One region of the Nocardioides marmotae genome, then DNA from elsewhere that is predicted to be linked to it. Evidence: predicted binding sites of a transcription regulator. Region 1 holds the regulator's gene; the other holds the start of a gene.
What was found. Region 1 encodes LexA, which represses DNA repair genes until DNA is damaged. Its sites were predicted from a motif close to TCGAACANNTGTTCGA; they were not measured.

Region 1 (3,343 bases):
CCGACGCGGCTGCGCTGGCCGGCCGCGGTGAAGCGGTAGTGGTACCAGGTCGCGGGGCGCAGGCCGGTGACGTCGAGCTTGACGGTGTGGTCGCGGCCGGCGCTGGTGACGAACGTGCCGCGGCGCACGACGTCGCGGAAGGAGCGGTCGGTGGCGACCTCCCACCCGACCTCGGTGCGCGGCCCGCGGCCCGACCCGGCAGTGGCCGCCCGGGTGGGGGTGACGCGGGTCCAGATCACCACCGCACCCGGCAGGGGGTCGCCCGAGGCGATGCCGTGCTGGAAGACGCGGTGGCGGCGGGAGGTCGAGGCGGGGCTGGTGGCGGGGCCATCGGCGGCGGCGGGGGCGAGCGTCGCGACGCCGAGGCCCACGGCCCCGGTGGCGACGACGGTGCGGCGGCCGACGGAGCCCGCGGGGCTCGGCCGGTCGGGCTGGGTCGTGGTCACGCTTGCCCCAACGACGCGGCCGCCCGGACGTGATGCCTCCAGCGGCCCGGACGCCGCCTGTTCAGACCGGGTACGCCGCCCGGTCACCGGGGAGGGGTGGGCCTCAGCCGACCGAGGTCGAGCTGTGCTGCCTCGACTCCGACACGACCACTTCCGGGTCGTTCGCCTCGTCGGCGGGCGCCCGCCGGTCCAGCCGGCGCCCGAGCCGAGCGGCGACGAGGAAGCCCAGGCCGATCACCAGCCATCCGGCGATCGCGTCGAGGACCCAGTGGTTGCCGGTGCCCACGATGACCACGGCGGTGATCAGCGCGTAGGTCCAGCCGAGCGCGCGCACCCAGGAAGTGCGCGCGTTCATCTGCACGATGATCGCAACCCACAGGGCCCAGCCGGCGTGCAGCGAGGGGAACGCGGCGAGCTGGTTGGTCAGCCCGCCGAGCCCCTTCGGCGCCGAGGCGTCCGAGCCCCACCAGCCGTCGGCGGCGTGGAGGGAGAGCACGTCGACGTACCCCTCGACGAAGCGCGGCGGCGCGGTCGGCAGCAGCAGGTAGAGCGCCAGGCCGATCAGGGTCGCGGCGACGAGCGCCCGGCGGGCGGGCACGTAGTGACGGGCGCCGAGGCGGTAGAGCCAGAGCAGGGCCACGGCGGTCACGACGTAGTGGGCGGTGGCGTACCAGTAGCTGGAGAGGAGCCCGAGGATCTTGGTCTCGACGAAGACCTGGTTGAGGGAGGCCTCGAAGTGCAGCCCCACCAGGCTCTCGACGTGCAGCAGCTCTTGGGCGCGCACGAGCGCCGGCGCCAGCGAGTCGTCGGCGAAGAGCCGCGAGCCGCTGTAGAGCACGTAGAGGGTCAGGACCAGGGCCAGCTCGACGACCCCACGCCGCAGGCGTGGGTACCTCGTGGGGCTGGCGACGTCGCTCACAGGTCCAAGATTGCCGTATGCCGGCGGTGATGAGCATCCGGCTTACCCCTGATTCGCCCCCGGATCGACCCGGGGACGCCGTCGGAGCCTGTCTCTCGGGCCTCTCGGCCACCGGTGTGCACTCGCGGCCGGACCGACGTCACATCCGGCGCAGGACCGCGGTGACCTTGCCGAGGATGGTCGCGTGCGTGCCGTCGATGGGCTCGTACGCCGCGTTGTGCGGCAGCAGCCACACCTTGCCGTCCTTGCGCTGGAAGGTCTTGACCGTCGCCTCGCCGTCGATCATCGCCGCGACGATCTCGCCGTTGTCGGCGGTCGGCTGCTGCCGGATGACGACGTAGTCGCCGTTGCAGATCGCCGCCTCGACCATCGAGTCGCCGGCGACCTCCAGCAGGAACAGCTGACCGTCGCCCACGAGCTGCTTGGGCAGCGGGAAGACGTCCTCCACGCGCTCCTCGGCCAGGATCGGGCCACCGGCCGCGATCCGGCCGACCATCGGGACGTACTGCGCCTCGGGCAGCATGTCGCCCACGCCCGTCTCGTCGACCGCCCCGTCATCGGCGCTCGCCATGGCCCGCCGCGCGGCCATCACCTCGGGCAGGAACACCTCGAGGGCGCGCGGGCGATGCGGGTCGCGCTTGAGGAAGCCCTTCTCCTCGAGCACCTTCAGCTGGTGGGCCACGCTCGAGGAGCTGGTCAGCCCGACCGCGTCCCCGATCTCGCGCATGCTCGGCGGGTAGCCACGGCCCTCGATGCTGTCGCGGATGTGGGCGAGGATCCGGGTCTGGCGCGGGGTCAGGCCGGTGACGTCGGGCGCGCCGTCGGGCATCTCGGTGACCTTGGAGCCGGGGTTCTTCGCCATGGGGAGGTGCCTTCCGGGGTAGCGCGGTGACGGGCGAGCGGTGGTGCGGGGCCTTGACAGCACCGTAGAGCCTTCCGCGCCCGTGTTCAAACACCTGTTCGAAGGTGTGTCGCGCGGGCGTCGGTCGGCTCGGTCGGCTCGGCGGGCGAGGAGGGTGGCGCGGGGCCGGCGCTGGTTGGATCGGGCCATGGAGAACACCAGCTGTGTCGTCACCGGGGCGGCCCGCGGCATCGGCCGCGGCATCGCCGAGCTCATGGTCGCCCGCGGTCACCGCGTCGTGGTCACCGACGTGGACGGGGAGGGGGCGGCCCGCACCGCCCGCGAGATCGGCGCGGCCGAGGGGGTGGCCCAGGACGTGCGCGACCCCGCCTCGCACGCCGAGGTCGCCCGGGTGGCGGCGGGCCACGGCGACGTCGTCGCCTGGTTCTCCAACGCCGGCGTCGGCGACGACGGGACGCTCGTGGACCTGACCGAGGAGCAGGTACGCCGCCTGGTCGAGGTCAACCTGCTCGGCGCGGTCTGGAGCACCCGCGCCGCGCTGGCGGCGTTCGGCCCCCGCGGCGGGGACCTCGTGCTCACCGCCTCGCTCTCGGGCCTCGGCCCCGTCCCGGGGCTCTCCCTGTACGCCGCGACGAAGGCCGCGGTCGTCTCGCTCGCATCCTCGGTCTCCCTCGAGGCGCCGCGCGGGGTCCGCGTGCACGCGCTGTGCCCCGACGGCGTGGACACCACGCTGGTCGCCGAGATGCGCCCCGACGGCCTGGCCAAGCGGCTGGTCAGCTCCGGTGGCCACCTGCTGTCGGTGGAGGAGACGGCCCAGGCGGCGGTCGACCTCGTCGGCTCGCGGCGCGTCGTGCGCACCCTGCCCGGGTGGCGCGGCGCCGCGATGCGGGTGGGCCAGCTCGCGCCGTCGCTCTCCGGCCCGGCGCTGGCGGTGTTCGCGGCCCAGGGGAGGCGCCGCCTGCGCTGAGAAGCGTTCGAACATTCGTTCGCACAGGTCCTTGATCTGTTCGAACAAGTGCTCTACGGTCGTACATACGTTCGATCGAACGTCTGCTCGATGACTGGCTCGCCGACCACTGTCGGTGGTCGCGGTTAGACATCGGTGCAGACCGAGAT
Region 2 (3,343 bases), 2.1 Mb from region 1:
TGGGTTGAAAGCCGGTCGGGGACTTCGTAGGCCTCGACGTGGATCCGGCTGTTGAGGTCGATGACGGGCTTGACGGTGATCGTCTTGCCGGCGTCGGACCGCGCGGCGCGGGTGCACCAGTCGGCTAGCTGGGTGGTGAGGACGAACCCGCGGACGTTCTCCACGCGGGTGATGTCGTCGAGGGTCCCGTCGGGGCTCTGGTGGACGTGGACCACGAGAGGCTTGGGGTCGGTGTCGAACTCCAGGCTCAGCTGCCGCCGCGCCATGTCACCCAGCGCGACCGACCGGCGGGCGTCGAGGGTGTCGGTGCAGCCGAACTGCTCGAGCCTCGCCGCGCCCTTGGTCAGGGCGTCGTCGAGGTCGAGCGCGTCCGCGAGGTCGAGGGTCGCCCAGACGTCCACGTGTCCGTCGAAGGACACCTGGCGGGACTGGATGGTCACGTGCCGAGCTTCGGCCCGCTCGGTCGCGACCCGTTGGGCTTCGTCGGGGTCGAACCGGACCAGCGCCTCCTCCAGCAACCGCTCCAGAGCCGCGGGGCCGATGGTCGAGGCGACGGGTGCGAGGTGGGTGTCGACGAACGCGGCGCCCTTCTTCGGCAGGTGCAGGGTGCGGCGGGCGAGCGACCGGGCCTTCCAGGCGGGCAGATCCAGTGAGGTCACCTTCGCCCACAGCTTCGGGAGCCGGTAGCGCAGCTCGAGCGCCTCGGCCAGGTAGGCGCGGCCGGCGTCCTCGGACTTGCCTAGCCCGGCGGCGAACTCCACCACCGCGAACTCGGTCACGAACGGCGCACCTTCACCGGCCAGGCACACCGGCTTGTCACCGAACCCCCGGAACACCGACCAGGTCGCTGCCTCGTCCAACGACTCCGCCGGGTGCAGCACGCACCACTGCACCGCCGTCTCCAGCAGACGAGCCTCAGCGGCGTTCGCCGCCTTCTGCTCGGCCCGGGCGGACGCGAGCACGTCGGCTGGGGTGTCCAGCGGGTGCTCGAGCGTCGCGATCAAGGCCATGCCTCATTCTACTCGAACACGTGCTCGAACGAAAGAGTCCTACGCAGATCCGGCCGGTTCTCCTTGGCCCGCCGGCCGGAGGGCACGGGGAAGCTCCTAGGTTCTGTCAAGGGTGGCGCGGGTGGGTGGTTCTCGAGGTGGAAGAGCCGGCACCGGCCGGCGGACCAGCCAGGCCACGGCCACCGCCTCCATATCCATGCGCCACTCATGCGCCGGAATCACCGATTCCGAATCACCTTCGGTGAATCAGGAGTCAGTGGGCGGCCACCGCGTCGACGGGGGGCAGCATCCCGGTCTTGGGTCCGCGGATCAGTGCGAAAGAGGTGACGGCGCCCAGCGTCATCACCCAGGCCGCGGCGAAGAAGACGTCGCCGTGGGCGCCGGCCAGTGCGGGCAGCTTGCCCGCGCCCTGGGTGAGCGACTCGGTCAGCGAAGAGGTGTAGAGCGCGGTGAACACGGCTACCGCGATGGAGCCGCCGACGTGCATGGAGGCGTTGGCCAGCGCGGAGGCGACCCCGGCATCGTGGGGGTCGACCCCGGCCAGGGCGAGGTTCTGCAGCGGCACGAAGATCAGGGAGAAGCCGAGCCCCATCACGACCAGGCCGGGCAGCACTTCGGACCAGTAGCTGCCCTCGGCGGTGATGCCGCTGAGGAGGAAGAGTCCGGCCGCCGTGAGGAGCGGACCAGCGGTGAGCACCGCGCGGGGGCCGAAGGTGGTGAAGAGCCTGGTGGAGACCGGCGCGGTCGCCATGATGACCCCGGTCATCGCGACGTTTCCGAAGCCGGCGGCCAGCGGGCTCATCCCGAGGACCAGCTGGAAGTGGAAGGTGAGGTAGAGCATCGCGCCGACCATGACGACGCCGACGACGGCCTGTAGCAGGAAGGCTCCGCCGCGCACGCGGTCGCGGATCACGCGCAGGGGCAGGAGCGGGTGGGAGGTGCGACCCTGCCACCACACGAAGATGCCCATCAGGATGGCGCCGGCGGTCAGGAAGCCGATCGTGTCGGGTTCGCCCCAGCCGTGCTCGGCCCGGGCGAAGCCGTAGATCAGCGCGCCGAGGGACAGCGCGACGGTGACGGTGCCGAGGATGTCATAGCGGGTGTCGCCTTCGGCCTTGCTCTCGATGAGCAGGATCTTGCCGCCGATCAGACCGGCGATGACGAAGAAGAGGTTCACCAACAGGCACCAGCGCCAGTCGGCGTACTGGGTCAGCACGCCGCCGAGCAGGAAGCCGAAGGCGGCGCCGGTGCCGGCGATGATGCCGAAGACAGCAAAAGCCACGTTGCGGTCACGGCCGCTGGGGAACAACACGGCCACCATCGCGAGGGCAGCGGGAGCCAGCAGCGCCGCGAACACGCCCTGGAGTCCGCGTGCGGCGATCAATTCGGCGCCTGACTGCGCAAGCCCGCCCCACGCCGAGGCGGCGCCGAACCCGACCATGCCGACCATGAAGGTGCGCTTGCGGCCCCAGTAGTCGGCGATCCGGCCGCCGAGCAGGAGCAGGGCGGAGAAGGTGACGGCGTAGGCGGTGACGACCCACTGACGCTGCCCATCTGCGATGCCGAGGTCGGCCTGCGCGGCTGGCAGGGCAATGGCAACGATGGTGCCGTCGAGGACCACCATCAACTGGGTGAGGCCGAGGACGACCAGCGCCCACCAGCGAGTGTGGGGAGACGGCAAGACCGAGGACATACTGAAGCTCCAGAGGATTCGAGACTGACTCTGGAGGTTTCCAGCCTCGGACTGCCGACGCAGAAGCGCACGTTCGCCTCACCCGGTCCGTGCCGGGTCAGGGCGCAAAACTAGCGCACCCGACCACGAGCCTCCTTCTCGGCGCAGGCGTGAGGTACGCAACACCACGGTGGCGCTGTCAAGCCGTGGACGGCTGTCGGTTGGAGCTGGATACGTGGGGCGAAGCGCCCGAGTCGGCGTGATCGACGGGACTTCGTCCCTCACGTACCGCCGGCGCCTGCAGCGGGTCTCGTGACCACAAGGCTGCCTCGGAGGCCCCCATGCCGACCATCGACCCACGAACGATCGGGACTGCTGCACGAGACGACGAGCGGGGCCCAAGCCGGTCGTCCACGGCGAACACGGCGAGGTGGCTCACTTCGAGAGCACCGGCGCGCCGCGGTCGAGCAGGACTGCGGTGCGGCGTTCAGTCACCCCGGAAAGCCAGCAGCGCGCCGCTGACGGCGGCGGTCACCACGCCCACCAGCTGCACGACCTGGCCGATCGCCACCGCTGCGCCGTTCTCACCGAGCAGGTTGTCGAAGCCGTCAGCGTTGATGCCGCTGAGGACGAAGCCGACGATCACGAACAGTCCCAGCAG

Region 2: a site for LexA is predicted at 1,023-1,038, ahead of HPC71_RS13955 (HNH endonuclease signature motif containing protein). Genes of this name have one in related genera too.

Annotation. Positions count from the first base shown of each region.
Region 1 is NZ_CP053660.1:777,526-780,868, forward strand. It holds gene HPC71_RS03695 (alkaline phosphatase D family protein) at 1-446, opposite strand, end outside; gene HPC71_RS03700 (phosphatase PAP2 family protein) at 550-1,365, opposite strand; gene lexA (transcriptional repressor LexA) at 1,505-2,227, opposite strand; gene HPC71_RS03710 (SDR family NAD(P)-dependent oxidoreductase) at 2,415-3,194, shown strand.
Region 2 is NZ_CP053660.1:2,918,541-2,921,883, reverse strand. It holds gene HPC71_RS13955 (HNH endonuclease signature motif containing protein) at 1-1,010, opposite strand, end outside; gene HPC71_RS13950 (MFS transporter) at 1,264-2,691, opposite strand; gene HPC71_RS13945 (hypothetical protein) at 3,170-3,343, opposite strand, start outside.